2 regions of the Fictibacillus sp. 23RED33 genome follow, and region 1 is predicted to be linked to the other one. Evidence: riboswitches for the same ligand, from Rfam matches in the RefSeq annotation. Region 1 holds a riboswitch; the other holds the start of a gene.

Region 1 (16,601 bases):
TAAATGGTAAAATATTACTATACAGTATAAATATTAGGGACATTTGTACTGTCTTTCATTTCCATGGGGATTAAAATATTGAGGAGGTATTGAATGAAGCGTAGAATTGTGCACGAGAAAGTGGAAAAGTATTTAATTACGAATAGGACCATTGCTATTCATCCATTTATTAATCAATGGGGAAGGGTATGCGCAGAAATTTATGAAGAAGATGCTGTCTTTCTTGTAGAGAAAAAGCCTTTTCGAATCATCAAAGATTCCTGTCCTTATTATGGAAGTACATACGATGGCAAGAAAGATGCAACACAGATCATATTAGGGAGGATGTGCTTCCCTCCGATCATGATTGACACGAAACTTGATATATTCTTCTTTCCCACGAAATCACCACGAAAAGACTCCTGCATCTGGCTCTCACAGCCACACATTGATGATATTGTATCCATTGACCGAAAAAAGGTTAGAGTCATTTTTTCAAACGGAATGGATCTACCTATTGAAAGTACCTCCACATCCCTAAAAGGGAAACTCCATCGAGCCGCTCATTACAGAAGTGTACTAATAACTCGAACGAACCGAAGTCTAGAAAAGGATAGTGAAAAAGGATTGAAAAACAGTGATTTACTCTTAACTTAGATCATTTTAAGCGTGAGCGCCTGATGAAGTAATTCAGGCGTTTTTGATATGCAAAAAAGTTAAAGTTACATATATTAGTATGTGATCTTCTGTTAAAAATTTTCCTGAAATCCTATATAAACTCTGATGGTTAGAGAGTTTGGGCACACTATTCATATAATTATCACTATTTATCGGCTTTCAAATAATTTATAATTATCATATAATAAAGATATTAAAGACTTGAATTTTAGCAATACTAGTTGATATGGTTTTCATGGAAACAGGAAAAGCAGTAACCAAGTTGTCTCTTCTTATACATGAGACGATGGCTTTTTTCTGTAAATTTTAGGTGAAAAGGTTGATAATGATGAGCAACAGAGAAACGAACACAGACGTCCTTTTAATTGGCGCTGGAATCATGAGTGCTACATTAGGAACGATCTTAAAAGAAATAGCTCCAGAAATGAAAATTAAAGTATTTGAGAAACTTGATAAAGCAGGAGAGGAAAGTTCAAACGAGTGGAACAATGCTGGAACTGGGCATGCTGCACTTTGTGAACTAAATTACACATCGGAAAAACCGGATGGATCTATCGATATATCGAAAGCTATTGAAATTAATGAACAGTTTCAAGTGTCAATGCAGTTTTGGTCCTACCTTGTTGATCAAAAGTTGATTCATAATCCAGAAGACTTCATCATGCCATTGCCACATATGAGTATGGTTCAAGGTGAAAACAACGTTCAGTTTTTAAAGAAACGTATGGAAGCGCTAACAGAGAATCCTCTTTTCCAAGGGATGGAATTCTCGGATTCTCCAGAGAAATTGATGGAATGGATTCCACTAATCATGGAAGGACGTTCGTTAAACGAAAGTATCGCTGCTACAAAGATCGATACAGGAACGGATGTTAATTTTGGTTCTCTTACTCGTATGTTATTTAGTCATCTTCAAAATAAGAATGTAGATGTTAAATACAAACATAGTGTAGAAAACCTGAAGCGTACGCCCGATGACTTATGGGAACTGAAGGTGAAAAATCATAACACAGGTTCAATTGAACGCCATACAGCGAAGTTTGTGTTTATAGGCGGTGGTGGTGGAAGCCTTCATTTGCTCCAAAAATCCGGTATTCCTGAAGGAAAACATATCGGTGGATTTCCGGTAAGTGGGATCTTTATGGTATGCAAGAATCCAGAATTGATTGAGCAGCAGCACGCGAAAGTATACGGAAAAGCTAAAGTCGGTGCTCCGCCGATGTCTGTTCCTCACCTTGATACAAGGTATATCGACAATAAAAAATCTTTGCTTTTCGGGCCGTTCGCGGGCTTTTCACCAAAATTTTTAAAAACAGGGTCGATGCTCGATTTAGTGACTTCAGTAAAACCTAATAACGTGTTGACTATGTTGGCAGCTGGTGCTAAAGAAATGTCATTAACCAAATACTTGATTCAACAAGTATTATTGTCAAAGGAACAGCGCATGGAAGAACTTAGAGAGTTCATCCCAACTGCTAAGAGTGAAGATTGGGATCTCGTCGTAGCAGGGCAACGTGTTCAGGTAATTAAAGATACTGAAACTGGTGGTAAGGGAACGCTTCAGTTCGGTACAGAAGTAATTACATCCGCTGATGGTTCGATCGCTGCATTACTCGGCGCATCACCAGGAGCTTCAACAGCTGTTCACGTTATGTTAGAGATATTAAACAAATGCTTCCCGCAAGAGATTGGTAAATGGGAACCAAAGATCAAAGAGATGATTCCTTCTTATGGTCAGCGATTAATGAACAATCCTGATTTGTTGAAGAAAGTTCATGCTTCTACAGCCCGTTCTCTTAAACTTGATACGAAAGAACCTACCTTAGCAGACTTTTCGCATATAGATGCTACAGTGTTACAAGAAAAGATTTAGGATTATTTATGTACTTGAAATCGGTTAATTTCCATTTCAAGTGCTTCCATTTTCCAAGTTTTTAAATAGTACTCCCAAAAGAGCCATTCATTTTTATAGGCTCTTTTTTTTCTGCCATTAGACGGCTGTTCATTTATATCTAATGAAGGATTTTTATACCTTATTATGGAATGTTTACTATGACTATACAAAGAGTAGGAGATCTAAAGATGAATACTGTTAAACACAATAGCAAAGCTTGGGACAAAAAAGTTGAAGATGGTGTGAGCTATACGAAGGCTGTATCTAAGGACATAATTGACAGAAGTAAGTTAGGAGATTGGCGTATTACCGTTACAACAGAAAAACCAGTTCCTAGACGGTGGTTTCCGGAATCGTTGACAGGACTAAAGGTTCTCTGTCTCGCTTCTGGAGGCGGACAACAAGGTCCCGTGTTAGCAGCGGCAGGTGCAGACGTTACTGTAATGGATATCTCAAAGAAACAGTTAGAAAATGATGAGATGGTAGCAAAAGCAAATAATTTGAGTCTGACGGCTATCCAAGGAGATATGTGTGATCTCTCCATGTTTAGCGAAGGGGAGTTTGACTTGATCGTTCATCCAGTGGCCAATGTATTTGTAGAGGATATTTCTCCTGTATGGAAAGAAGCATCACGTGTGTTAAAAGATAGAGGGATACTCATATCGGGGTTTACAAATCCATTGTTGTTTATTTTTGATGATGAAGAAGATCAAAAGGGAAATCTAGTCGTCAGTAACAGGATACCTTATTCAACGCTCGATTCTATGACTGAAAAAGAGAAGTCTGACTATCTTATGTCTGATGAAACGATAGAATTCGGGCATACCTTAGAGGATCAAATACAAGGACAGATTGATGCAGGTTTTGTGATTGCTGGATTATATGAAGATGACTTTGGTGGAAGAAGACCGATTGATACTTATATTAAAAGTTTCGTTGCAACACGTGCTGTAAAAATGAAGGTTGAATAAAGAAAAGAGGACTAGCTTAGAAGTAATATTACTAAGCTAGTTTTTCTTTGGAAAGGTAGTTCTTTGCTAAAAAATAAGCACTTATTGTAAACAACTGAGTAATTTTTTTATCTTCTATTAATCCTTCCATCTCATGAAAAGGGATCAGCTTAAGCGTTAAATCTTCATTTTCATCTAAGTTTTGAGAAGAAGACTGGAAAGCATCCAAGATTAGAAATGTTATAACCTTGTTGGTTTGGGTAGCAGGGTTCACCATGAATTCTCCGAGTACAATTGGTTTGTTATGGGAAGTAAAACCTGTTTCCTCTTGAACCTCTCTGATAATGCCTTCCTCAAAGGATTCACTTTGTTCGACTTTTCCAGCTGGAACTTCTAAAAAGAAGTCTTTACCTGGATGACGGTATTGTTCTACAAGTACGACTTGTTTATTTTTAGTTAGAACAAATGCATTTACCCAATTTGGATACTCATGAACATAATAGTTATCGATTTTCTGCCCGTTCGGCAGTTCACAACTGTCTTTTCTTAAATGACCAAACGGCGTTTTGTAGATATAATCTGATGTTATGGTTTTCCATTTTGCCAAGAATTTTGTCCCTCCTCATGGTTAGATAAATTACGAAAAATAAAATGAAACAACCGGATTGCGCTATTATAATCTCCCTGGTCTTATCCTCCTAATATGGTTGACTCCCACTCTTCTCGCAGAATTCCCATACGAATCGAGTCATAATATTCTCCGTTATAATACCGGCACTTTCTCATTCTGCCTTCCATTTTCATGCCAATCTTTTCGCCAACTTTAATCATTCGCTCATTTCCTGACCATGTTGTGTAGCCAACACGGACGAGTGGTAGCGAGTTAAACAGATGATTGATCCACAGAATAATAGCTCTTGTTCCATATCCACCGCTCCAATAGGTAGGATTGTAGATACCGATGCCCATCTCTAACCAGTGAGAGGGCTCGTGTTCCCAATAGTAACTCACTGTTCCGATCAACTCACCAGCCACTACAATTGCCCAGCGCTGATCGTGATTGACATAGTGATCTTTGTTCCACATAAATTCATCAAAAGGAATTTGCTTGTGATCAAAATATGGAGCGTCCCATTTTTTCCATTCAGGTGCTTTGTCTTTATATATCAGTTCCCAAAGTCTTGGAAGGTCTTCGTTAGTAATCGGTCGAATCTTTAAATCGTTATCTTGATATGACATTCAATTCCTCCGTATTTTTTGAACATTTACTTTTTATTTTATGATACCATTATTTGTAAAGGTAATCTTATATAATTTTGGGGGATTTATGAAATTAAAAATCATACATACGAACGATCTTCACAGTCATTTTGATAACTTTGCGAAAGCAGCAACGATGATTAATCAACATAAAGACGAAAACACTATACTAGTTGATGCAGGTGATTTTGCAGATTTTAAAAGTATTGAACTACAAGGAACAAGAGGAATGGCCGCGGTCGAGCTTCTAGATGCAGTTGGCTATGATGCTTTAACGATCGGCAACAATGAAATGTTTAATGGGGCAGAGACGTTAGAACATATGGCTGTTCAAAGTTCCGTTCCGTTTATCAGCAACAACCTATTTAGAAAAGACAAGACTTCGATTCCTGGTGTTCGTTCAAGTGTAATCCTTTCTAAAAATGGACTACGAATTTTCGTAACTGGCGCATCACCTGACTTAGGTGCTTTTAATAAAGGCTTAGGGTTTCATAGTGAAAACTATATTATCGCCATCGCAGAAGAGTTGGAGCGTAATCGAGGAAAATACGATCTGTGCATTCTTCTAAATCATGTCGGAACGGTAGCGGATATGGATCTAGCAAAAGAGATATCTGGCATTGATGTAATCGTGTCCTCACATGATCATGTTCTCTATCAAGAAGCGAAGGTTGTTAATGATACATTCATCGTAAGTGCTGGAAACTTTGGTGAACAGATTGGTGTATTAGAAATTGAAGTGAAGAAATCACATAAAATCCTTTTACAATCTGCCGTCTATAACACAAAAGATTCCAAGCCAGACGAAGAAATTGTAGCTATCCTTAAGAGAAGTAAAGAAACGGCGATCGAGATCTTAGGAAAACCACTATATACGATTAATGAACCGTTATGGCACGATGTGATCGGTGAGAATCCGATCACAAACCTTATCGCAGATGGATTAAAAGACATGCTGAATACTGACATAGGCTTGATAAACAGTGGCATTGTTAACACAGGAATCTTTTCTTATGTTTCTAATAAAAAATTGATTGAGATCTGTCCATCTCCCTTAAATCCAACTTCCTTCGAGATTCAAGGTAAATACATATTGGAAGCCATTCAACAATCACTTGATGTTCAACACTGCTTATTAGATGGAAGAGGTCCTGGCTTTAGAGGGAAGTATATAGGGGGACTGCATATTTCAGGTGCACAAGTGGTTTATGATGGATTGAAAGTGGTCGAAATGAGGATTGACGGTGAACCAATAGAGAAAGAAAGATGGTATTCCGTTGCATCTTCAGATTATCTTCAGCGTGGATCAGGCTATCCTTCACTAGCCCACAACCGAAATGAGTTCTACCGACCAGAAGAGATCAAAGAAGTGATTAAAATGTATGCCATCAAGCCCGAATTTGTAAATCGTGCTTATGATAAAAGGATTAAAGAACTACTTAAGATTAAGGGGTGATCAAGATGGAATGGTTAACTTTTTTAATGGCTGCAACAGCCTTCATTTTTGTGTTTCAAGAAGTAGAAAAGCGAAAGAAAATTGAAAAACGACTTCAGCAGTTGGAGGAACAACAAAAATAAGATCGATATTGAAGCGGGGTGGCTGCTATGGAAAGATGTGTGTATTTTAAAGATACCTTTTTCTCATCAGGCAGAACGGATATTTACAATGCAGAGCAACAGAAACGAGGAGTTCTCGATCTAAAAAGCGCATTTTCTTCAGGCGTGAGTATCGAGAATGAATCTGGAAGGGTCCTCGTTGAAGGTAGTTTTCCTTTCATGTCAGGAAAATGGATCGTGAAGCAATCTGATGGTAAGGAATTAGGCGTGGTAAAATCTGCATTTGCATTCTTCTCCAAACGTTATCGGTATATAACGAATGGCCATACATATGAAATTGAAGCTCCCGCTTTTTCAAAAGAATATACCATCTTTGATGAAAGTAAGTCGGAAATTGCTACATTTAATAAAGTAAATGGATTTTTCCAAGCTCCTGCTTATGAGCTGAAAAACAACTCAGATGCTTTATTAACAGAAGAGCTAATCGCTGTTGTCATGGGAGTCAACGCGATCGAGAAACGCAACCAATCTTCTGCAGGAGCAGGAGCTGGGAGTTAATATCGATTAATTAAGATAGCTTTTATTCAACTAAACTAATATGTTGAATAAAAGCTTTTAATTTTATATCGTAATGTCCATATGAAGTAGACATCACCATGAAATGTGCACACGATAAAAACACTTTGATAGTTGTCAATCATATATCCACGGTAATTGGAAATAATTTCACGGTAAACGCCAATATATTCACGGATAAACGCTATATATTCACGGATAAAATTTTTTAAACGATTTTCGACAAAAAAGCCATTTCCCCACTCAAGAAATGAACGATAAAATTAACAACGTTATTCTGTAATCCCTGCCTGAGTAATTTCCACCTTCATATTAACGTTAATCGGCATGTCAGGGTACTGTTCATCCCACCGTTTAAAATCAAATCCTCTTGTTCTGCTCCTCGCCAAATCGCCTAACCCGATCGTATCTACATTCAATTTTTGAAGTTTTTCTACAATCTTGTTGGTTCGCCTATCCATTGCTTTCTCGGTTGCTCTTTCTAGTTGTTCGATGAGTGACGGATCGCTTACAGGAATCTTCGGCGCTTCACTTACGCGTCCTTTTATTTTAACGAAAATGTCTACGGATGGAGATCGTTTCACGTCTTTAAAACGATATTCTACTTTAGATGACAAATTTTGAATCGTAAAGAATTGATCGTTTTTAAATTTCACTTCATAGATGCCTTTTTCAAAAGGTTCCATCAGCAGCTTTAAGAGAAAGGAATCTTCGAGCTTCAGTTGCCCGACCATTTTGTCGTCTTTTAAGAGGGCTGTACCTTTTACTCGTATTCGATCCCCCTGCATTTCCAAGAGTGGCAAGTTGGGATCCATCCCTTTTCCGTAATACGTATACAAAAAATCATGTAGATTTGACTTTGGTATGTTCGCGTTCATATTTTGATTTAGAAGCTGGAGCAAATACTTAGATGGCGTTTCACTAAGCGGATACTGCTCTTTTAACAATGTTTTCGTACTTCCTTTAACGACTGCCAAATATAGGTCTCGACCTAAGGAAGGATCACGCTGAAGTGTGTCAACTAGATCATATATGCCTTTTTCAGCTAATCGGTCATTATATAGAGCAATTTCTAAGCGACCGATCTCAAATGGTTTTGGAGATTCAGCTTGTTCTAGAGCTCTTGCCATCTTGCTCGTATTCGTGGTTGCTGTAAACACTTGAGAAATTGGAGGAACATCTTCTCCTCGTTGTGGAATGGCTACCATCCCGTTCAACTCTACTTGGTTATTCGTTTTATAATCATATCCAACTGCTGATACGAGTTGAACATCTTCTAGGATTTTTTTGCTTGGAAAGCAGCCAGTTAATAGCATTAATGTGAAGATAATGAGAAGCTTCTTTTTAGCCATTTTTTGTTTTCCTCACTTTTCCTGAAATCAGCTGGATCACAAATAAAAACGGTATATAAGCATAGAGAATATAAAAACCAACTTGAGAAACTTTCGTATTTAGTATGTCTACTTGTTGGCGATCAACGACTAAGATGCAACATATGAAAATAACGAAAAGCATTGTGCGCAGCGCACTTTTTTGTTTGATCTTATATAAACGGTGAATTCCGCGGCTTACAGACCACAAACCTATACAGATGTTAGGAAGAACGACGAAAAGCCAAAGAGCGATACCGGCATATTCGAATCGCTGGGCGAATGGGAGGTCTACAATTTTCCATAGTGTTAGTGTCGCCCAAATCGTATGTTGAAGTTGTTCTTGATTAAAATAGACAAAAGATACGAATACAGTAATGAGGTAAGTGAACATGGTAAATAGATTTCCTAAGTGAGCCCACTTTTGTGATTTTTCAGGTTGTTTTAAAAAAGGTAAATACAACAGTATGAGCTCGAATCCTAAATAATCAAGAGTAACTCCTTTAGTAGCAGCCATGAGGTCGCTAAATGAATGATCTAAAATAGGTAAAAGATTTGTATAGTGTGCATTTTTAAGTGCGTAATATTTTAATAAAAATAGAGGGAGGGTGATAAAAAAGCCTAATACAGATAGTCCTGCGACAACGCGGATTCCTCCAATAACATACGAATAAGCTAATCCTAAGAGGATGATGGCAATAACAGCCGTATTCAGCTCGGGAAACACCCAAATTTGAATTACTTCAATATAAGTCCTAAGTACGGTTAGAATCGTAGAACTAAAATAAATCAAGAGAAGAAAACTTAATGCGCCGCCAATCCATCTGCCGAACAAGTTTCTATGGACGCCAATGATATCAGCGTTCTCTTTTGAAAGAACACGATAGATCATCCAGATCAGCGCATTAAATGAAAGACCTCCGATGATTACAGAAATCCATGCATCATGTCCTGCTGATTTAGCGATATAACGCTCAAATCCTAGAATTCCCACTCCAATCTGCATGGTTGTAACCATATAAAAAGCCATATAAGGTGATATCTGCTTGTTTTCACTGATCTGAGACATACATACCCCTCATTTTTTAGTCCTCAATGTCATGCTTTGCTGTTGCCCGCTTTTTATTCATCCTTGCCTTATCCTGTGGTCTTAATAAAGATGGTCGGCTATTTTGCATACTGAACGGCAGTCGTACAAGAGCATCTTTTAGATCATTTGCACGAAGCGGATATAATGGTGCGATATAAGGTCTTCCTAGAGATGTTAGTTTCAGCAGATGAGAAACGATAAAAGCGAAACAGATACCAACACCTAGAACCCCTAAAAACTGGGCAAACAATAAAAAGGGAAAACGCAATAAACGAATCGTGTTACTCATCTGATAGACAGGTGTTGTAAAAGAAGCAAGAGCGGCTAAAGCAACAATGATTAACAAAACGTTACTTGTTAATCCTGCTTGTACCGCTGCCGTTCCGATAACGATACCTCCTACAATACCGATTGTTTGACCGACCTTAGAAGGCAGCCTGGCACCAGCTTCTCGAAGCAACTCGATGGAAAGTTCTAGTACGATAGCTTCCAGTATAGGTGGGAAAGGAATATCATTACGTGAAGCAACGAGTGTAGCTAGTAGATTTTCCGGAATCATTTCATAATGAAACGTTAATACTGCTACATACAGAGGCGTTGATAACACGGAAAACATGACAGCCATGAGTCGAATCAATCGAAAGGCAGAAGCGAGCGTCCAATTTAGAAAATAGTCTTCGAAAGCGGAGAAAAATTCCACGATGGTTGTTGGACCCGTTAACGCATGGGGAGATCCGTCAGCCATAATCGCCACTTTTCCTTCAGATAAAACACTCGCTACCCGGTCTGGCCGCTCTGTATCAATGAGCTGTGGAAAAGGAGAGTTCTCATTGTCGGAGATCATTTGATTGATATAAGAACTATCTACAATATGATCGTACTCGATATCATTGACTCGCTGAATCGCCGTGTTCACATTTTCTTCATCCGCGATTCCGTCGATATAAATGATGGCTACTCTCGTTTTTGAGAGTTTCCCAACCCGTACTTCCTTAACTGTGAATTCAGGAATAGGAAGTCGTTTACGAATAAGATTTAAATTTGTGTCTAATGATTCAACAAAAGCTTCCTTTGGACCTACAACGCTAAACTCAGTTTCAGGGATAGAAATCTGCCTGTTTTCGGTCGATAGACTTGGAACAAGCAATCCTTCCGGGTCCTCTTTATTCATTTGAATAAGAATAAACCCCTCTGTTACTTTGTTAGCGATGTCATGCACATCATTCGTTTTGACCATCCCATCTAACGGCAAATGCTTTTGTATGTCATCTAAGTTCTTTAATTGAATGTCTGTTATATAGGGTAATAAATCCCGATGAACAAATTCGGGATTTACAAGTGTTTTATAATAAGAGATATAAAATGTGCTGAGTGATGATTGCTTAACGGTAGAAAAGTCTGCTGAAGCTCTTAGCTTTTTCATGAGCTCTGGGAATGTCAATGTACCTTTTGTAGGATCTGTATTTGATTCTTGTTGTTTTTTCTTTTTCTTCTTAAAAAATATCATTGAAATCACCCGTTCGTTGTTACGTCATGAACTACTACATTTCTTTATCATCTCCTCGTCATTTAATAATATTCTGTTGGCAAACTTGATCATGGTTTGTTTTTTTATTGACAACAATTAGCAAGTAGCCTATGATTATCCTTAAATTAATAATGAAACTCTTATTAAGAGCAGGCGGAGGGAATTAGCCCAATGAAGCCCGGCAACCATCGGATGAACTATGTTTTGACCGAAACGGTGCTAAATCTAACAGCAGTTTTTTGCTGAGAGATGAGAGAACGAACGGATTTTATGTATGGAACCGTGTTCTCTAAGGGAACACGGTTTTTTTGCGTTTATCATACTGGTTAAGTGAATTTCAATAGAGAGAAAAGGAGTGGGTGATATGGTTATGTCGAATTGTATATGGTGGAAAGACAGAAAATTGGCTCACACCATTCATTTTCCTAATTGGAGTGGTGAAGGTGAAGAGAAGTTTCCGCTAATCATTATTTGTCACGGTTTTACGAGTACACGAATTGGTGTAGATCGTCTGTTTGTTAAAACGGCTCAAGAACTCGTTAAACTAGGGTTTGCTGTATTGAGATTTGACTATGCTGGCTGTGGTGAGAGTGAAGGGGAATATGGAGATAATGAGTTTGCTTGTTTTATCGATCAGACGAAGGAAATTATTTCTTTTGGTAGCAAACTACCTAACATTGATCAAAATGCAATAACGTTAATCGGTCATAGTTTAGGTGGTGCGGTAGCGATTTGCACTGTAGCTGATGATGATAGGATTGGGAATGTGATCACTTGGTCTGCAGTAGGGAATCCATTTGAAGATATTAAAGAAATAGTTGGTTATAACGGAGAGCACCCCGTGATTGATCATCTAGGGTATGCGATAACCGAAGAATTTTTACTTTCGCTTCAAGCTTATTCACCGTTAGAAGACATCAAACAGTTTCGTGGTAACGCACTGTTCATCCATGGCTCGGACGATCCAGTTATATCTTCAAGATATTGCTCTCACTATTTTGAAGAATCAAGAAAGAGGAAAATTGGTAGAAGCTCAATAGTACTAATAGAGGGTGCCAATCATACGTATTCTTCAATTGTCCATTTCGATAAATTAATTTCTTCTACTTCTGAATGGTTAGTAAAGAATGTTAAAGTTTCTGTTCAGAATAATTTGAAAAAAGTGTTTGACATTTTACAAAATTCCTGTGATAATACAAAGTAATTTGATAGGAATACTCTTATTAAGAGCAGGTGGAGGGAATTAGCCCTATGAAACCCGGCAACCATTCATGTTGAATAATAATCAATATGAAAACGGTGCTAAATCTAACAGTGGTCACACTGAGAGATGAGAGGATTATCGGAATCGTTTTCGAGAAGCCTTCTGTCTCTGTTATGAGAACAGGAGGTTTTTTTGTACCACCTCTTAAAGAGCATCTTTTATCAAAGAACTTATAGAAACTAAAGGATAGGGGATCAGATCATGAAAAGAATCATCCAAGTATTACTCGCAAGTTTCGCAGTATTTTTATTAGCGGCTTGTGGCTCATCAACAAGTGGTGGAGAGAAAACAGAAAAGCTAGTGATTGGAGCATCAAATGTACCACACGCAGAAATTTTAGAGGAAGCGAAGCCGCTTTTAGAGGATAAAGGCATTGAATTAGAAATCGTTAAATTCCAAGATTATATCTTACCGAATAAGTCTTTATATGAAAAAGAAATTGATGCGAACTATTTTCAGCACATTCCATATCTAACACAGCAAGTGAAAGATAATCCGAAGTATAAATTTGAAAATGCAGGAGCTGTTCACTTAGAGCCGATGGGCGTTTATTCGAAGAGACATAAGTCATTAAAAGACCTACCAGAAGGCGGGAAGGTTATCTTAAGTAATTCAATTGCTGAGCACGGGCGTATCTTGTCAATCTTTGAAGCAGAGGGACTGATCAAACTAAAAGAAGGAAAGGGCTACGAAGCGCAAATAAGCGATATTGTAGAAAATCCGAAAAACTTAGAGTTTGTGGCAGACATTGATCCAGGGCTGTTGACTAAAGCATACGAGAATGATGAAGGCGATGCGATTGTGATCAACACAAATTATGCAATCGATGCGGATTTGAACCCGAAGAAAGATTCCATCGCACTTGAAGGTTCAGATTCACCATTTGCGAATATTATCACAGTTCGTGAAGGCGACAAAGAGAAGAAATCTATCAAAACCTTGTTAGAAGTGCTTCATTCGAAAGAAATTACCGATTTTATTGATAAAGAGTACAAAGGTTCAGTGCTAGCTGTTAAAGAATAAGAATAAGGATGAATGAGCTGACTAGATGAGTGAAATCCACTCATCTAAGCAGCTTTTTTCATTTACAGATGTTTTAAGGCATCCGATGAACACCTTTTTTTGAATATTAAGTCTAAATAAGAAAAATTAAGTCTTACTCAGAAAAATTAAGTCGTTCTGATCATCAATTAAGTCAAACTAGACATGAATTAAGTCTAAACTCAAAAATAAAGGCCGTTCGACAATATCAGCATCTTTCATCACCAACAATTGGCGATATGATATGATGAAGACAGATGAATACAACATATAAATCAATGGAATAAGCGGGTGGAAAAAGAAATGGCAATAGATTTTTGGTCACCTGTCAAACTATCACTTGGCATAGCGGTGACAGCTTCACTGATTGTGATCCTAGCCGGCTTATTTTTCGGAAGGATCATGGCTCACCAGAAGTTTAAAGGGAAAACGTTAATCGAAACAATATTCCTACTTCCACTCGTACTACCCCCAACTGTGGTAGGTTTCTTGTTAATCGTTTTGTTCGGTCGAGATGGTCCCGGGGGACAGCTCGTAGAGTGGCTCTTTAATCAGCCGATCATGTTTACATGGTGGGCAGCCGTCATTGCGTCTGCAGTTGTGGCATTTCCACTCATGTACCAATCCGCAAAAGCGGGGTTTGAATCTATTGATGCAGACATCGAAAACGCAGCGCGAGTAGATGGAGCCAACGAGTGGGATGTATTGCGAAAAATCTCTGTTCCATTATCTGTTAGAGCTATCACATCAGGTGCTATTTTAAGTTTTGCTCGCGCATTAGGTGAGTTTGGTGCAACATTAATGTTTGCCGGAAACATACCTGGAAAAACACAGACGATATCCACTGCAATCTATATCGCGATCGAATCAGGAAATATGGATCTTGCATGGATGTGGGTAGGAAGTGTTATTGGTATTTCATTCTTAATGCTTGTTGCTGTAAATCGCATAAGAGCTTAGCAGAAAAAAGAATCTGTAATGATTGTATTTTGAAACTACAAACATGGGTATGGTAGGCGGTTCTGCATTAGTATTAAAACCAGTGAATAAAGAAAACACAGCTTCTCTAAAGAGGGCTGTGTTTTTTTAAGCTCTAATCCCATGTGAAATACTTATTCGTTTTTTTCTATACTTACCGCAAACTTACTATGAGAAAGGTATTTTAATCGAATGGATTTGCCTTTGAAATGATCTTTGTAAGACTTAGCCGTTATATTCAAATGTGCAACATTAACTTTTTTACTATCAATCATTATGGAAGAGACATAGTCAGGACCATTTTTCGAGCCATACGTTAAGGTTGAAGGAATTCCTTCTATCACGTTGAATTTTCTAGCTTCATAGTCACCAATGTCTTCGTAGAGTTGAAATACGGTGTGTGCAAAAGCAATCGCAGCTGCAATGGATCCAATGATTACAACCAGAATAAGTAGGCGTTCTATCCAGTTGTGTATTCTTGAATAACTGGCAACAAAGCCAATAAATAATGATAGTAGAGACATGGCTAAAAAAAGGAAAAGCTCAGTCAGAACAAGGTGATCTTGAAATACTGTCGAAGATAAAAATAAACTTATAGCAGAGAATAGCAGAATCACAAAAAGTAAGATGAGAGGAAATGTATTCGGAGTCTTAAAGCTTCGAGATCCTGTAATTCTTTTCTTTTTTCGATAACCCATAATGATCCTCTCCTTTATAAAATATATTCCTTAAAGCTAAACCACTATTCATGAGCGTGAAGAGTCACTTTATTGGTTCTTGAATAACATCATTTACCGACGGAACGGAGATTATTATATGAAATTAACTGGAGCCCAACAATCTGCAATAGATTATGTTGAGCGTTATGCTGCAAAACATAAGGACGATGCTCAAGCAACGATTCAACATTTATTAAGAATGTCTAACATAACCACTGATGTCTTTCATAAGGCAGTCCATATAGTAAAAGAGCATGCCCGAATTGCTCTTCACTTTCATCCGGATCGGCCAAACTCTTCAATGAATTGTATTGCCGAAGCGTTACATCAAGAAGGAATATACAAGAGTCAGTTTGAATCGTTGCTTTCAAACGGAAGTGTATCTGCCTATCCCGGAGGTTTGCGTGATCGGTGGGAAGAACAATTATTTGGAGGAGCTTACCAGATAAAAGGAACGACCCTTAATGAGCGAGCAAAATATGGTGCGTTAAACATTATGATGCATGCCGATGGGCCAGCGCCACGGTTTGGTTCGTGCTACTTCTTACTCAAGCCTGAAGTTTCAAAGCGAGCTACTTTTACATACCTTGATTCTCATCAAAATCCAAAAGAAAAAGGGACTATTAGAGAGTTCGATATGATACTTGCAGCATTATTTGAGGAAATCTTCACGAGAGATTATGCGCTCGGAGAATCAAATCTTATGATAGGTTCATTGGTCCAGCATCTTGTTCAAAAAATAAAATTACCGTTTGAAGACCCAGCTGAAAAACAAGTGTATCGAAATCTAAATCATTATATCGAAGCACAAGTTCACGGTGATCTTGTATTAAAAGAAGATGTGGAAATTCTTGTTGCAGACCCCTCATTTTTTGGAACGAAGGTCGGAGTTACGCTTACAAGTCTTTGTGCAAAATATGATATTAAGCTTTATTATCATTCTGGATTTCAATTGTCTGTAGATCAGGTTCCTTCAGATTTTAGAGGTTCTGAAATGCCGTCCTTAGCAAAAAGAATCGCTAAAAATCAGGTGATTGATGCATATCTTATAGGTGAAGCTGTAATGGATTTAACGAGAAATCCAGTGACATGGAGCGACAGAGGAACGCAGAAAGAAATAGTACAAGAGCTTAAACTTCTATGGCATGTGTTGGTGAAGTATGGAAAACCCTATAGGAAAAGAAGATCAGTTTGAATTGAATAACATCTTGCATTTACTATTTTTATCTGTTACTATCGTTTCAATGCTAACGATTATGAAAATTGATAAGGAGTGGATCATATCTATTCTTTTGATGAGTACGGTGAATTGTTGCCCGAAGAGAAGGACACCATCAATCAATTGACTAAAGCACCGATCGAATCACTCAATCTGCATTCTATTACAGTGGTTACAAATCTGTATCGAGCTGCTCAAGGATTGCGTAATAAGATGGAGCGAGAAGTATTAGCAAAGCATGGGTTATCTTGGACGTCATTTTCTATTCTGTATGATCTGTGGATATGGGAATCCGTTGAAACAAAAAAACTAGCATTATCCGCTGGAGTTTCAAAAGCAACCATAAGTAACATTACGAATACATTGGAAAGAAAAGAATTATGCTTTCGTAAGGTGGATAATCGCGATCGACGCATCACGTGTGTTGTTCTGACCGATAAAGGCAGAAAAGTGATGGAGGAACTGTATCCAAGGTTTCATGAAGGTGAGGTTGAAGTC
Region 2 (16,601 bases), on a different contig from region 1:
CTGCTGTACTTCGCTTTTGCAAAAATAAAATCGTAATGAATCATCGCTTCAATCGTAATGTGCAATTCTCTCTCATACCCCGCTACCATACCTGTGAGCACGCCTAGAATCATAGAGATCTCAATCTCTTCTTCTGCTCTAAGCATACTGATTTCGGTTTGAAGTTTTCGGATATCATGAGGCTCTATAAATACTGTAGCACCGCTTGAAGAACTATCCAGCACTTGGCCGTCAATATTTCGCTTGTACTTACTCTTAACCGGAATGACATAACGACCATCTCTCATGGAAACGATCTGATCTTGTAACATATCACGATAAGCAGAGGACTTCATCATGTTATCGAGCTTCGACTTAATTCTTTCTTCGACAACAATAATCTTTTTTCTAACTTTTAATAAAGCTTTGCTAGCATGGTCATCGACTCCACCGTTACGAATACAGCGATAGATCTCCTCTTTTAAATCACTTAGGTCAAACATAGAATACGCATAAGAAGATACGCTAGGTCCTACAGAAGTTTTGTCTCTCATGAATCGCTGCATTCGGCTTACGTTTTCTAAAAGTCCAAAAATTAATGTGAGCTGTTCAGGGGTTAGGTTCAATCCTTTCTTTGGTATCTCTAGAACTTGCTCCAAACCGTTGAGATTAGCGATAGGAACACTGGCACTCTTCTCTAAAATACGTTTTGCCTCTGTCGTATCGAGCATCCATGATTGAATCACAGACAGGTTTGAAGATGGTTGAAGCTTTTCAATATGTTCTTTTGTAGCTCTATTTAATGCAAAAGACGCAAGTTGTTCTTTAATTTTGTTATATTCAAGCATGTTCATTGTTTGTGTATTCAATGGATCTACCTCCAAAATTTTTAATAGCATAAAACAAGTTACTTTATAAGTCTGTTTGTTATCCCCTCCTCTTAACAGAGGCCAGGAAACGTGCCAATAAAAAAAGACAGAAATGAACATGTCATTTCTGCCTCATAGATAGACTTCACCCTTAAAAAACGCATAAAAAAATCGGCTCATAAGAAGAGTCCGCAGCATCAAGGGTTTGAGTATGATGGCTTGTATCTGACCGCTGTTCTTAACTATTGGTGGCAAACAAAAGACATAGCAAATAAACCGGACAATCCGTTTCATTTTTTCTTTTGTAGACCGATATCCAAATTGTTTTAGTTAAGAACGACAACGCTCACAAACACACCATCCCTTCCATTGAATTACCAATATCATATGTAATTGTTTTACAGTTGTCAACTTAATAAAAAGAGACCAGTTTTTCAACTGGTCTCTTTCCATTAGGCTGTTTTCGAATTCAATGCTGCTTTTGAAATATATAATTGGACAGATTATTGGCTGAAATGGACAGATTACGGTGCAGATTGGACAGATTATGTGGCCAATCGGACAGATTAATCTTTGAATTGGACAGATTAATCTACGAATCAGACAGATTACCGTCACCATCAACAAAACTACCTCTACACAGGGGCAGTTTTAAAGCGTAGACAGGCATGTGGGTAGCGCGCAAACACCTCAAAGTGTGCTTACTGTCGACTTTTTAGAAAATACTGTCCACTTTTTGAGTTTTACTGTCCACTTTCGATGAAATACTGTCCACTTTTACACATTTACTGTCTACTTGGCCATTTTTACTGTCCACTTCCATTCACCACGCACTTTTAGGAGTAAACAGTCTTCCATTACGACGTAATCGATCGATCTTTATCCTTCTTGATCTGTTTACTTCTCAACTGACCGCAAGCCGCATCGATGTCTGTACCGTGCTCTTGACGAATCTTACAGTTGATTCCGTTCTTCTTGAGCGTATCGTAAAACGCGAGAACCGATTCTTGGTCACTTCGCTGATACTGGCTGTGTTCATCAACTGGGTTATAAGGGATCAAATTGATATACGTTTTTTTCTTTTTATCTTGGAAAAGAGCTGCGAGTTCCACGGCTTCTTCTACATGATCATTTACATCTTTTAATAAAATATATTCTATTGTAATCCTGCGATTTGTTTTCTCGATATAATAGTTGATCGCATCCATCAGCTTTTCAACAGGGAAAGCTCGGTTGATCTTCATAATTTTCGTACGCAGTTCATTGTTTGGTGCATGAAGGGATAATGCGAGATTTACGGGAATGTTCACATCTGCAAACTCGTACATTTTATTTACGATTCCACTCGTAGACACTGTAATATGTCTCGATCCAATCGCTAGACCTTTTTGGTCGATCATAATTTTAAGAAAATCAATCATGTTCTCGAAGTTATCAAAAGGCTCACCGATTCCCATTACAACGATATGACTTACCTTTTCTCCTTCACCTGCAGCGTCCAAATGATGCTGCACGTTCATGATTTGCTCAACGATTTCCCCACTTGAAAGATCTCGTGTTTTGGTTAACAAACCACTTGCGCAAAAACTGCAGCCGATGTTGCAACCGACTTGAGTGGTTACACATACCGATAAACCGTATTTGTGTCTCATCAGTACAGTTTCGATCAAGTTGCCATCATTTAATTTAAAGAGAAATTTTACCGTTCCATCAGATGCTTCCTGCTTAACGTGCTCCTGAAGCGTTTGAATGGTAAAGTTTTCGGTTAATAAATCAATACAATCTGCTTTGATATCGACCATGTCCGAAAACGTGGTTACTCGCTCTCTATATAAATAGTTCCAAACTTGTGAAGCGCGATATGGTTTATAGCCATGTTGCCCGAGCCATTCAGTTAGTTGTTCTATTGTTAATCCATAAATGGAATTTTTGTTCATGTAAAAAGACCTCTTTTCACTACCTGTAAACTTATTCTTCTATAGTACTAAACATTTCACTATGTACACAATGGTTGAGCCTCTTTCCCAGCACCTTACAATTTTTTTATTTTTTTTGAGCATACTACGTAAGTAAATTTCCGCACTACTTTTATACACTTTTTATACCCTATTTATGCATAGATATAAGCCATTATGCCCATATAGGGTGTAATTTCCATTTACGTATGCATAAGAACCTGTAATAATAGATAAGCCGAAAACTTTTGACAATAATAAATATTTCAAAGTATTATATTTAATGTACTAAGAGGAGGTTGTCATATGTCAGACATCAATAGACAGAAAATTGTGGATAGTGTCCCGCAAAAAGGATTCTTTGGACACCCTAAAGGTTTGTTCACTCTTTTCTTCACAGAGTTTTGGGAGCGCTTTTCTTACTACGGAATGCGTGCAATCCTAATTTACTACATGTACTATGAAGTTTCAAAAGGTGGTCTAGGGATTGAAGAGTCCACTGCACTAGCAATCATGTCCATTTATGGTTCACTTGTATATATGTCCGGTGTAATCGGTGGTTGGTTAGCAGACAGAGTTTTTGGTACTTCTAGAGCTTTATTCTATGGTGGTATTTTGATCATGATTGGTCATATCGTCCTAGCTGTATTACCAGGCGATCTGACTATGCTGTTTATTTCCATGGTCTTCATCGTTTTAGGTACAGGTTTACTTAAACCTAACGTATCCAGTGTTGTTGGTGATATTTATGCTCCTGGCGATACTCGTCGCGATGCAGGTTTCAGTATCTTCTACATGGGGATCAACCTTGGTGCCTTCATATCTCCATTAATCGTTGGGGAAGTTGCTAAAAAGAGTTTCCACTTAGGTTTCGGTATCGCAGCTGTTGGTATGTTATTAGGACTAATCGTATTTGCTGTAACAAAGAAAAAGAATCTTGGGCTTGCAGGTACGTATGTGCCTAATCCATTAACTCCAGCTGAGAAGAAGAAAGTATCAATTATCGTTGGTATTTCTGCAGTTGTACTAGCTGTTATTTTAGGTACAACCATCCCAGCAGGTATTTTCACACTTGAAGTATTCATTACACTAGTTGGTATTTTTGGTATCGCGATTCCTACTATCTATTTTGTGGTTATGTATCGCAGTCCAAAAACAACGTCAGACGAGCGTTCAAGAATTATCGCGTACATCCCGCTATTCATCGCTGCTGTTATGTTCTGGGCGATCCAAGAACAAGGTTCGACGATTCTTGCAGCTTATGCGGACAAGCGTACAGATTTAACATTTGCAGGACTTGAGATTTCACCAGCTTGGTTCCAATCTCTAAATCCACTATTCATCATTACACTTGCTCCATTATTCGCATGGATGTGGGTAAAGCTTGGTACACGTCAACCGTCAGTACCTAAGAAGTTTGCACTCAGCTTGTTATTTGCTGGATTATCTTTCTTAGTCATTCTTCTTCCTGCTTACTTTGGTGGAGAAGATTCACTAGTAAGTCCATTATGGTTAGTGCTTAGTTACTTTATCGTTGTTATCGGTGAGCTTCTATTGTCTCCAGTAGGACTTTCTGCAACAACGAAGCTTGCTCCAGCAGCGTTCTCTGCACAAACAATGAGCTTATGGTTCTTAGCAAGTGCAGCTGCACAAGCGATCAACGCACAAATCGTTAAGTTCTATTCTGCAGAAACAGAAATGATGTACTTCGGTACGATCGGTGGAGCTGCGATTGTGTTATCACTTATCCTATTCGTCATCTCACCTAAGATTCAAGAGAAGATGAAAGGTATCCGTTAATCTTAAAATTTGAAACCACTGATGTGATGGTCCACCATTATGTCAGTGGTTTTTTTATATTTAAAACGCTCTTTTTAGATAGTTGCAAGCAGAAACTTCCAGAGGCATCCTTGAAAGATGATTGGAACGCAAGGTGCGAGACTCCTGGGGGATCAGCGGGACAGGTGAGACTCTTAATAGCGCTATGCGCTAAGAGGCTCACCGCACGCCCCCCCGGAAAGCGAGCATCCTGGAGTGGAAATTATCTACCTTCTTAACTTAATTTTAGATTGGACAAACATAAAAAAGAAGCTTATCAACTAAGCTTCTTCATCCTTAATTCATCCATCCATGCAACAATCCAAGTAGTGTGAAAATCACTAGGTGGTCTCCGATTGCAATGATAAAAGACTTCCCTGTCAGTAAACCGAAAAGTGTGTTTTTATAATAGACCATCGTAATCAAGATCCCTATGATGAACCCAACCATGAGTCCTTCTGCTGCACTATCAGCTCCAAATAATCCGATAAGATAAGACATAAGAAATGAACTAATAAAGGCAACGATTACGGAAAAAATGTATTTAAAAGGTCCTGTCTCACCATTTTCCTTTTTCTTTCCGAGTATCGTTGAGTAGTAGATGCCTCCGTAGATCATATATAAAAGTCCCCCAGCGATAATCGCTGTCGTGTTTAATAACACTCCGTTTAGTTCCATAATGGCCCCCTCGTTATTTTGGTTCAATGGCTAGGGCAATCGCTTTAATCTTACTTTCCCTTTTTAACGTGTCTCCGTCCTGTTGGATCTCTATGACTTCTACTGGATTACTTAAATATTTAAACCCGCTTCTTGGCAGCCAATAGCTATACAGTTCAGAGTAGCAGTCAATTATCAGATTGCGTTCTGAATAATCGACAGGTTCATCAAATTCATATACTACATGCTTTCCACCAACAAACTTAGATGTATCATCAGACGCGATCGAATCAGCTATAGATTCACTGATCGTAATATGACAATCATAACGGCATTTGTCAGGAGGCGTGATGTATGGATTGTTTCGCGGTACGCCGAGAAACAACGTATGTGAATTAATCAAATTTCTTGATTCACACCATTTATGAACTTCTTCCCAAGCTTCAGAAACCCCACTCGTGTACATCCCAAAGTGGTGACCTTTAATCGTAGCGCTGTTTGGAAAAGTTTCAATTCTTATTTTAGATAAATCTAGCCATTTAAACTCATTATAAGGAGCATTCTCCTCTTTTTCTTTCGATGGGTTGCGAACTTGTTTAGATTTCTTGCTATCTTCATATTCCCGAGGAAATTGCTGGAGATAAGCTCCTTCTCTCCAGTTTTTCGGGCTCGTTTTGAAATAAGATTGGAAAGAATACGTAAAATACGATAAGGAAGAGAATCCACACAACATCGCAATCTGCGTGATGGGGATATAGGATTCATAGATCAATCGATGTGCCGCGTTCTCCAATCGAAATCTTTTCACATAGGCAGCTGGTGTTTCACCAACGATACTTTTAAAAATCCGTTGAAAGTGAAAAGGAGAATAAGTAGAGATGCCAGCCAGTTTTTCTAAAGATAAAGAATCCTCTACATGCTCTTCAATATATTCCAAAACTCTGAATATCTGTTTTCGTTGCTCACGCTCAACATTCATAAACTGTACTCCTTTTTCATGCTAGTTCTTAAATTATAAACGAATCTCTGTATGTATTTGTAAATGTATTTTTTTTAGCATCCATTTTTTAGAATCGTCCAAACCATTGAGACAAGCTTGCGTAAGATAGAGTAGAGAAGAAAACATGACTGATTGTTCTTTTTCTCAACAGTTCGCTTATAGAAGGGGGTGTCTATAGTGAGCTTAATCGGTAGCCTATTAGGATTTAAGAAAAGAAAAAAAGGTAAGAAACAAGCAGCATAAGTAAGTAAAAAGCCGGAGACTCTCTTCGGCTTTTATATGTTTTAAGAACACTATGTTACATAGAGCCTTTTTCACCAGAATTAGGACGGTATCCAGACCCCTTTCAAGGACAAGCACATATAGTACAAGCAAGGGGGATTTTTAATAAATAATAGTTATGTTCTAATGTAACCTATGTGTTTCTGAAGTGAATCATCTTCTATTTATTTCTTTATATCTTCCCTTCGTAAAGTAATATAAGGGGGAATATAATTGTATATTCGCAAACGGGTACCTGGTAAGGATGATCCTTTTTTAGTTGATATGGTAGTAAGTAACTTTCAAGTCCGTAAAAACGTGATTGAAATGATTATAAAAATGGCCAACGAGGTCATGATTGTCTGTGATAGCAATGACACGATTATTGGTTTTGTATGTTATCGATTCAGAATCGGCCCTACGATTTTTGTGGATTATGTTGTGTTAGATACTAAGCATCAAGGAAAAGGGATCGCTACCTCATTTCTTCCCGTATTTGAGAGTCACCTTATGAAACAAGGGATTCGTACTGTTTTTGGTACCGTTGATGAAGAGAACACGGATGCACTAAAAACCTTCCAGCATTGGGGCTTTAAGGTACAAGGTCAACTTGGTTCTAGTATCGTCATTCAAAAGGATCTTTCAATGCCTACTTCTAACCAAACAAATGGAGTTTATTCTAATTCGAGTGTTAGAAAGCTCGCTACTCCTCCATCGCTTCGCTAAGTAATGGATAATAATTAAGCAGATCTTCTTTGTAAGGTCTGCTTTTTGTATTGTTATCGTATTCTTGGATGCTCGTTGACAGTAATTGATTTACGCTCCAGGTTGCTCGCTTTCCATGGGCCGAACGGTGAGCCTCCTGCCTAGTTGCAGTGACTAGCCCCTCGAGGAAAAGTGAATAGAAGGTGCTCTTTACCTTCATGCTCTATTTAAAAAAGCCAACTTATGATTTAACGAAGCGAAAATCATAAGTCGGCTTTTTAACGTTTATAGTAAGAATAAATAAGTCTTATTGTTCTTACAGATCTAAGAGATTCTGACGTCTCGTCTTTTTAGATCCATTCACCTGATTGTTGTTTGGATTGAAAATTTCTTCAATGTATCTTTGATTCCAATCACTATTAAAATCTTTATCAGAGCAGATACAGCCACTTAAATCATATCGGAAAAGGCCACAGTGCGGGCAGTTACTCATATTAATCCCCCCTTGAGTCAACATAACGTATTCTATGAGCATTTAAGAGAGTTGGTAACGGCTTTCGTACAGCTTTTCCACGAAATAATAAGCTGATTTTTTATGGAGTTACTTGTTCATCCAATCTGGCTTATGAAACTCTTCAAAATCACTTTGTATGACTTTTTTGAACGAATCTGACTCTACCGCCGCTTTAAGATCTTTTGCCAGCTGTGAATTCTTATCTTTCTCTAGCACAACGAATCGATTGATGATCTCCTCTGGAAGTTTATCTTTTACAAGCGCATCCTTTAGATCTAGACCCGATGAAATTGCAAAGTTTCCGTTTACAGCAGCTATATCTACCGAGTCTAGCGTTCTTGGAGTTTGAGCAGCTTCAACAGGCTGGAACTTCAAGTTCTTTGGATTTTTTGTCACATCTTTTTCTGAGACTCTTAACGGGTTTGCTGAAGAATCGATTTCAATTAGTCCATTGTCTCTCAAAACAGTAAGTCCTCTTGCTAAATTCGTAGGATCATTGGCTAGTGAAACCGTACTTCCATGCTTGATCTCGTCTATAGACTTGAATTTTTTAGAATAGATACCGATTGGTGCAGTGGGTACGGTAACAACTGAAGCTAGTTTCATATCATTCTCTTCTGAAAAAGCGTCCATGTACACTTTATGCTGAAACAGGTTTGCATCTAGCGAACCGCTCTTTAAAGAGATGTTCGGTTGTACATAATCATTAAACTCTTTCACTTCAACGCTGTATCCTTTTTTCTCTAGGTATGGCTTCACGCCTTTTTCAAGCATGTCGCTGTAAGGCACGGTTGCGCCGAGCGTGATCTCTTTACTTTCTTTTTCACCCGAAGCGCCACATCCCGCTAAAACGCCGATTAATAAAGCTGCTGTAAGAAATATGTTAAATCGTTTCATATGTTTTCTCTCCTCACTCACTCTCTATTTATTTACTTTCCGTTAGCACCGGTCTAAATCTAGCTGCAGGATGATCGTTTGGCAGCAGCGGCTGTCCGGGTGAGAATAGTTTCTCACGAAGCGTGCCACTGTTGTACTCTTTTTTATAGAGTCCTCTTTCTTGAAGAACAGGTACAACAAGCTCCACGAAAGCTTCTAAGTCTCCTGGTGTTACGAGGTGATTAAGGTTGAAACCATCCACCCCAGACTCTTCAAACTGCTTTTGTATCCCATCCGCTACCTCTTCTGGATTGCCGACTATAAAACTACCTTTGTCAGGTGACTCGAAGCGATTCAATACCTCTCCTACTGTTAACGGTTTAGGAGCATCCGTAGTGAGGGTAGCGGCCTTATAATGTCCGCCTTCTGTTGATTTATTGTACGAGAATGGAAGTTCCGGATCTAAATCTTCATATTCCGCGATATCATATCCACTTGCTCCATATTGAGCTTTTGCAGCATCGGCACTCCAAACACTTGCATACTCATTGAATTTTTCCTCGGCTTCCTCTGTCGTTCTTCCTACCACCACGTTTAAAAAAGAAAAGATCTTAATGTTTTCTGGATTTCGGCCTTGTTTTGCAGCGAGCTTACGGATATCGTCAGCATAAAATCGAATTCTCTCTGGCGTTGGACCACCTACAAAAATACATTCAGCATGCTTGGCCGCAAAGTCTCGTCCACGCTCAGACGTTCCCGCTTGGTAGATCACAGGTGTCCGCTGGAAAGAAGGCTCGCTCAAGTGAGGTCCTTCAACGCTGAAGTATTGCCCCTCATGATTGATCTCATGTACCTTACCGGGATCCACTAATTTATTGTTTTCAACATCTTCTACAACTGCTCCATCTTCCCAGCTGCTCTCCCAAAGCTTATACGAAACATCCAGATATTCATCCGCGATGTTATACCGTTCATCGTGCTTGATCATATTCTGCAATCCAAAATTCCTCGCTGCGTTCGGCAAGTAAGAAGTGACTACATTCCATGCGATTCGCCCATTCGTTAGGTGATCTAGCGTAGAAAAACGACGTGCGTTGCCAAATGGCTGCTCATAGGTTGTGCTCACCGTCACAGCAAAAGACAGGTTCTCTGTTACGCTTGCCATGGCCGACACGAGAAGTGCCGGATCGTTTAATGGAACTTGAAGCCCATCACGAATAGAAGGAGCTTTACTTTGTTTATAAACGTCATAAATCCCTAACACATCCGCAAAAAATACAGCGTCAAACTTTCCTCTTTCTAAAAGCTTCGCATAGTCGATCCAGTAATTCAGATCTTTATAGCTTCTATGTCTCTTGTTCTCCGGATGCTTCCAAAGACCATGAGAATTGTGCATGGCACTTGTCATCTCAAACGCGTTTAACAAAATTTCTTTACCCAAAATAATTTCCTCCATCCGATTTTTTTGTACCCGCTCCAAGAGAAAATAAAAAAACCTCTTCAGCGATGAGAAGAGGTTGAAAAAATACGCGAAATAAAACATACGTATATAGATCTCCTCTTATCTTTCAAGCTTTCGCCTGCTGGAATTGGCACAATCCTAAAAATAGTTGTTGCCGAGGCTTCAAAGGGCCAGTCCCTCCACCTCTCTCGATAAGGAATCGATATTATTCAATTTAGTAACGAAATATACAGGAATAAAAATAGACTGTCAATGGAATTTAGAGAAATAAAATAATTTTCTTAACAATCAGTTTTTAGTTGACAGTGGTTTGCTTTATCCTCTATAGTGATGACTAATAATTAAATAATGTATCTTATCAAGAGTCAGGGGAGGAACTGGTCCTACGATCCTGCAGCAACCGCTTTTTATAAAGAAAGGTGCTATTTCCAGCAGATGTTTTTTGAATGTCTGATAGATGAGAGAGCGTGTTAGCATATGGAATCTACGTCCTCTTTCGTCTTTGAAAGAGGGCTTTTTTATTTTTGGTGTCCTTCGCTGTACTTGTGAGCGTATGATTTTCGCTCCAGGTGCTCGCTTTCCGTGGGGCAATCGGTGAGCCCCTTGCCGCTTCGCGCCCTTAAGGGTCTCACCTGACCGCTTGTCCCACAGGAGTCTCGCACCTTGCGCTCCAATCAACCTATCTAAGATGTCTAATAACAAAACCAATCTACTAAAACCTTACTGAAAAAAATTTAGGAGGGAACTATGAGCTTACCTTTGAGAAAAGCCACTGAGATAGATCATTTTGAAGAAGCGATTAATACTGCTCTAGCACTGAAAGAAGCGTTTAAGAAACGCGCAGATTATGTAGATCAAGAAGGCATTTTTCCTTATGAGAACTTTCAAGATTTAAAGAATCATGATTTTCTTTCTCTTACCATCCCAAAAGAATTTGGTGGTAAAGGATTAAATCTAGTTGAATTCTTAACCATTCAAGAGCATTTAGCCGAGGGAGATGCTCCTACTGCTCTTTCTCTTGGCTGGCATCTCGGTACTCTTTTAGATGCGGCTGAAAATCGTCACTGGAACGGAGATGCATTCGCTGATCTCAGCCGAAAAGTTGTTGAACAGAAAGCACTCATTAACTTGGCACAAACAGAGCGTGCGACGGGAAGTCCGTCTCGAGGCGGTATTCCTACTACAACTGCAGACAAGAAAGCAGATGGATGGCTGATCAACGGAAGTAAAGCTTTTACTTCTATGGCAGAAGCACTTGATTACTCAGTCATTACAGCTACCATCTCAGAAACCAATCATAAAGGATTTTTCTTAGTGAATCACCGTGATAAAGGGGTTTTTGTAAAAGAAACATGGGACAGCATCTCGATGAGAGGAACAAAAAGTGATGACCTTCTTTTGAAAGACGTTTATGTACGAAAAGAAAATCTTCTAGGCGTAGAGGATGGGAAGAACCTCATACCTAAAGGCTGGTATCTTCAGGTGCCTGCTGTGTACCTAGGTATCGCAAGAGCAGCGCGGAATTACGCGATTGAATTTGCGTCAGAGTATAGCCCTAACACTTTATCAGGACCGATCTCAGACGTACCAGAGGTGAGAAGAAAGATTGGTAAGATAGAACTTGAGCTATTCCAAGCAAGAACGATCCTTCATGCCGTTGCTGAAAAATGGGTAAACCACCCTGAACAACGTCAAAATCTAGGTACAGAACTCGCTGCCGTTAAACATTCTGTAACAAATAGTGCGAACAAGGTCGTTGATCTCGCGATGAGAATCGTTGGGGCTCGTAGTCTTTCTGTACAAAATCCGCTTCAGCGGCATTTTCGAGATGTAAGAGCCGGCCTTCATAATCCACCAACAGATGATGCGATCGTTTATTCGTTAGCGGATGCAGCGCTTAAGTAAAAGAAGTCAACTGACAGATTCATGTTAAACTAAACATTTTTTTATATGATGAGATTTAGATCACCATAGGTTATTATGGATACAATATATTTCCATATCAACTCATAAAAGGGTGGTTTAATTTGAGAGCGCTTCTTACATTCACTTATTTACAAGCACTTTCTTGCATCTTTCCAGTCATCATCTTTGGTGCGTTAGCTCTTTCAAAATTCGTCAGCATTCCGTTCATCCCTCGATACGATTTCATACTCCTTCTTTGTCTCCTTACACAAGTTGCCATGATCGTAACGAAACTTGAAACGATAGATGAACTTAAAGTCATCTGTGTCTTTCACTTGATTGGACTTGCTCTAGAGCTATTTAAAGTTCACATGGGGTCTTGGAGCTATCCTGAAGAGGCTTATTCTAAGATCTACGGTGTACCTCTTTACAGCGGTTTTATGTATGCAAGTGTTGCGAGCTATATTTGCCAAAGCTGGCGGAGGTTAGACCTTCAGATTAAGGGCTGGCCGAATCCCCTCTTTTCTTTTGGGATATGCGTACTGATTTATTTTAACTTTTTTACTCATCATTATTTGTTTGATGCCAGATGGATTCTAATCCTGCTCTTATTTCCTATCTTTTATAAGACTGTTGTTCATTATACGATCAACGAACGTGTTTATAAAATGCCGATCCTTCTTTCGTTTTTGTTGATCGGATTTTTTATCTGGATCGCTGAAAACATTACAACGTTTCTCGGAGCCTGGCAGTATCCCAATCAAGAAGCCTCTTGGTCACTCGTGCATATTGGTAAGATCAGCTCCTGGTTCTTGCTCGTGATCATCAGCATCATTATCGTGGCACAATTAAAGCGCATTAAAAGCCACCAAGACGATATTTTCACACATACGAAACACCTATAAGCTGCGGCAAGCTTATTAGGTGTTTTTTCTTTGTTAAGATCCTCCTCAAGTAATCTGCATGTATAAGATGTCCTCTCCATATGAATACAGAGATGACGATTGAACCTTCTTATAGAGAGGAGCTCATCACATGGATAACGACAAAAAAGAGCACAAGCAACGAAGACCAATGCAGATTCCTCAGCCGATTCGCAGTGATGGTGCGGGCGCGACCGATTTAGGACCTCGCGACATTATGCGTGATATACAAAATCCGGATATGTTAGTTTCACCTGCAACAGATGCAGGAACTGTCCCAAATTTACGGTTTTCCTATTCTGATACACATATGCAATTAAATTTTGGAGGCTGGTCGAGAGAGATTACGGTTCGTGAGCTTCCTGTCGCAAAGACGCTTGCTGGAGTAAACATGCGTCTGACCCCAGGTGGTGTAAGGGAGCTTCATTGGCATCAAGAAGCGGAATGGGCTTATATGATATTAGGCCGTGCTCGAATTACCTCGGTTGACCAAAACGGCAGAAATTTCATCGCCGATGTAGGTGAAGGTGATCTTTGGTACTTCCCTCCCGGCATTCCGCATTCGATTCAAGGACTTGAAGAAGGTTGTGAGTTTTTACTCGTATTCGATGATGGAAATTTCTCCGATCTGAGCACATTCTCTATTTCAGATTGGTTTGCACATACACCGAAAGAGGTGCTTTCAGCAAATTTCGGTATACCGGAAAGCGCATTCGCAAACATTCCGACTGAACAACGTTATATTTATCAGTCTACGGTTCCCGGTCCGATTGAAACACAAGCCGTACCTGATCCATATGGAACTGTACCGTTGAGCTTCACGCACCGTTTAATGGCTCAAAAACCACTCGTTACACCCGGTGGTACCGTTCGTATCGTAGATTCTACGAACTTTCCGATCTCACAGAGAATTGCTGCCGCTTTAGTAGAAATAAAACCCGGCGGAATGAGAGAGTTGCATTGGCATCCGAATAATGATGAGTGGCAATATTATTTAGCCGGTCAAGGGCGGATGACCGCTTTCGCTGGAAATGGAACGGCACGAACTTTTGACGTACGAGCCGGAGATGTAGGATATGTTCCGTTCGCATTTGGTCATTATGTGCAGAATACCGGAAATAAGAGTTTATGGTTTTTAGAGATTTTTAAAAGTGACCGTTTTGCAGATGTTTCATTGAACCAATGGATGGCTTTAACACCTAAAGAAATCGTGCAGAGTAATTTAAATGCTAGTCCTGAACTCATGAATTCCCTTCGAAAAGAAAAATGGCCAGTTGTAAAATATGATTAATGCATGATACAGAAAGTCACCTTTTAACAGCGGTTAGGACACTCTAATCGCTTTCTTTCATTCTTTCTAGTAAATTACCTTCCCCTACCTCTATTCATACACACCACTTACAACTTGTCCGCATAATCTACTAGTAATAATCTATTAGATTATTCTCTAATTTATTTTCTAGATTAGAGTGAAAATAGGAGGGAAAGTTTGTATGTACTACCATTATGATCAGAATCCGTACGCACATATGAAAAGAGATTGTGAGTGCAAGCATAGAAAGGTTCAGCCTTGTCAAAAGGTTTCTGCCTTTAAAGCGGTTAAAGATCTGTTTCAATTTATTTTAGGATCTACACCAAATCAAGTGATATATCCGGTAGAGGTCTTTGATAGCAACAATGAATACAATCCAGATACATCAACGTTTGTTCCAAAGAGCCATGGCATCTATACGTTCACAGCAAGTATCTTTTTGCCGATTTATACTGGAACACCCTATTCTGCATTCGTTGGCATCCGTGTAAACGGCGAGATTGTTGCAGGAAATCAAGAAATGATTACATCGCCAAACGCGATTGTCGCTACGTCATCTCTCGTCGAGTTAAGAAGAGGCGATGAAGTTCAAGTAGTCGCTTCGAGTCCATCAGGTGCAACGATAGAAATAGAAGTAAATCCAATTGCCACTCGTTTTGAGGGTGCGAAGATAGGTTAAGCAGGTTTTAAATACAGACAGGCAAAATAAACCGCAACGAACCTTGTTACGGTTTATTTTGCCTAAATTTAATCAATGTCTATTAATTTTTATTAAAGCTTTTGCTGGAGTAATGTATTCCGTAGCATCAATCGAAAAATCCGATTGGTTACGTTTTATATCCGCATACTGTACAACCTTTTCGTTATTAACAAAGACTAATAGATAGATGTCATCTCTGCTATAAATATTACTTCGGTCTTTAAAATTCACGCCCATCTGTTTCTCCATACTTTCTTCTGCTGTATATGGTGGAAATAAATATCCCTTGTCCCATTCAAAATTTGCTAAAGAGTCTATGTTTATCTGACTTTTATTTTTGTCTTTTACAATAGACAGAATGGAATTCTCCAAATCCGTATTATGCGTTACTTCGCTACACCCTGTTAATAATAAGAATAGAGATAAAAACGCAAATGTAATATTCCTCATTTTTTTCCCACCCTATCAGAATTTCTTTGGATTTACTTTACCATGATTTAGAATATTTTTATTGTTTCATGTGGAACATTAATTTAAAACTCTCTCTCAAGACTTTTCCTAGACTCCCCTCATATTGTCGCTAAGATGGAGCATACGGAGACATGGATGGTATTTTATAAGGATTCAGAAGGAAATACCCATGCTTTGATGAGTGAGGTAATACCTTCATAAGTTATTTCAGAAACGGTGCCTAAATTGGGCATCTTTTTTTGATAACGATATTATACAGACGAGTTGGTTGCGGAGTGAAAAAAATGCACATCCTAGAAAATATCCAAGTTTTGCTATAGACTGAAAAACATATCAAGTAATGATGTGGTGATAAATGATGTTTAAGATTTTGCTTATCGAAGATGATTCGACACTGTTCAGCGAGATAAAAGAGCGATTGTCCCAATGGTCGTATGAAGTGTATGGCATTACTGACTTTGGACGAGTGATGCAGGAGTTTACAGAGGTTAAACCTGACCTTGTTGTAATCGATATACAGCTACCAAAGTTTGACGGATTTCATTGGTGCCGAAATATTCGATCGCATTCTAATGTACCGATCATCTTTCTGTCTTCGCGTGATCATCCGAGCGATATGGTTCTATCCATGCAGCTTGGAGCAGACGACTTTGTCCAAAAACCGTTTCATTTTGAAGTATTGATCGCAAAGATTCATGCGATTCTTCGGCGTGTTTATAATTACAATACAGACACCGTTAGTCTCAAAACGTGGTGTGGCGCTCAAATTGATTATGAAAAGAATATCGTAACGAACGAAAAAGGTTCCGTCGAACTGACTAAGAATGAAGTGTTCATTCTGAAACTCTTAATCGAGCAAAAGAATAAGATTGTAAGTCGTGATAATCTCATCAACAGCTTATGGGATGATAAAAAGTTTATTAGTGACAATACCCTCACCGTAAATGTGAATCGTTTAAGAAAACGTCTAGAGGAAATCGAACTCGGACAATTCATCGAGACGAAAGTCGGACAAGGCTATCGTGCAATAGAAGAGGATTCTATATGATCAAACGCTATTTGATCGAACGCAGCAGCTGGATATTTTTGTTTTTATTACAACAGCTGATCCTTCTCTTGATTGCCTATCTAGATCCAGCAATCCCCCTTTCTGCTGTTGGCTATATCGTTTTTATTTCACTTATTGTCTTTGTC

The links. A riboswitch is a leader RNA that binds a small molecule or an ion and turns the genes downstream of it on or off. The one in region 1 is predicted to bind S-adenosylmethionine.
Region 2: linked by a shared signal. The riboswitch ahead of IHV09_RS17795 (LLM class flavin-dependent oxidoreductase) and the one ahead of IHV09_RS07800 (alpha/beta hydrolase) in region 1 are both predicted to bind S-adenosylmethionine.

The regions. Positions count from the first base shown of each region.
Region 1 covers NZ_JACZDX010000001.1:1,499,204-1,515,804, reverse strand. The annotation lists gene IHV09_RS07850 (competence protein ComK) at 94-636, shown strand; gene IHV09_RS07845 (malate:quinone oxidoreductase) at 986-2,530, shown strand; gene IHV09_RS07840 (class I SAM-dependent methyltransferase) at 2,740-3,522, shown strand; gene IHV09_RS07835 (NUDIX hydrolase) at 3,554-4,108, opposite strand; gene IHV09_RS07830 (GNAT family N-acetyltransferase) at 4,192-4,740, opposite strand; gene IHV09_RS07825 (bifunctional metallophosphatase/5'-nucleotidase) at 4,829-6,217, shown strand; gene IHV09_RS07820 (hypothetical protein) at 6,367-6,876, shown strand; gene IHV09_RS07815 (Ger(x)C family spore germination protein) at 7,167-8,246, opposite strand; gene IHV09_RS07810 (GerAB/ArcD/ProY family transporter) at 8,239-9,333, opposite strand; gene IHV09_RS07805 (spore germination protein) at 9,350-10,861, opposite strand; SAM riboswitch class I at 11,020-11,138, shown strand; gene IHV09_RS07800 (alpha/beta hydrolase) at 11,247-12,086, shown strand; SAM riboswitch class I at 12,100-12,219, shown strand; gene IHV09_RS07795 (MetQ/NlpA family ABC transporter substrate-binding protein) at 12,348-13,169, shown strand; gene modB (molybdate ABC transporter permease subunit) at 13,491-14,147, shown strand; gene IHV09_RS07785 (hypothetical protein) at 14,300-14,863, opposite strand; gene IHV09_RS07780 (DUF3626 domain-containing protein) at 14,982-16,079, shown strand; gene IHV09_RS07775 (MarR family transcriptional regulator) at 16,167-16,601, shown strand, end outside.
Region 2 covers NZ_JACZDX010000006.1:137,141-153,741, forward strand. The annotation lists gene IHV09_RS17755 (endonuclease MutS2) at 1-848, opposite strand, end outside; gene rlmN (23S rRNA (adenine(2503)-C(2))-methyltransferase RlmN) at 1,706-2,785, opposite strand; gene IHV09_RS17765 (peptide MFS transporter) at 3,110-4,603, shown strand; gene IHV09_RS17770 (DUF1761 domain-containing protein) at 4,919-5,299, opposite strand; gene IHV09_RS17775 (AraC family transcriptional regulator) at 5,313-6,257, opposite strand; gene IHV09_RS17780 (GNAT family N-acetyltransferase) at 6,774-7,265, shown strand; gene IHV09_RS17785 (hypothetical protein) at 7,561-7,737, opposite strand; gene IHV09_RS17790 (MetQ/NlpA family ABC transporter substrate-binding protein) at 7,846-8,655, opposite strand; gene IHV09_RS17795 (LLM class flavin-dependent oxidoreductase) at 8,684-10,075, opposite strand; SAM riboswitch class I at 10,193-10,294, opposite strand; SAM riboswitch class I at 10,449-10,560, shown strand; gene IHV09_RS17800 (acyl-CoA dehydrogenase family protein) at 10,844-12,001, shown strand; gene IHV09_RS17805 (DUF817 domain-containing protein) at 12,124-12,906, shown strand; gene IHV09_RS17810 (oxalate decarboxylase family bicupin) at 13,037-14,215, shown strand; gene IHV09_RS17815 (C1q-like domain-containing protein) at 14,418-14,915, shown strand; gene IHV09_RS17820 (hypothetical protein) at 14,988-15,386, opposite strand; partial or broken gene IHV09_RS22845 (VOC family protein) at 15,492-15,608, shown strand; gene IHV09_RS17825 (response regulator transcription factor) at 15,766-16,455, shown strand; gene IHV09_RS17830 (sensor histidine kinase) at 16,452-16,601, shown strand, end outside.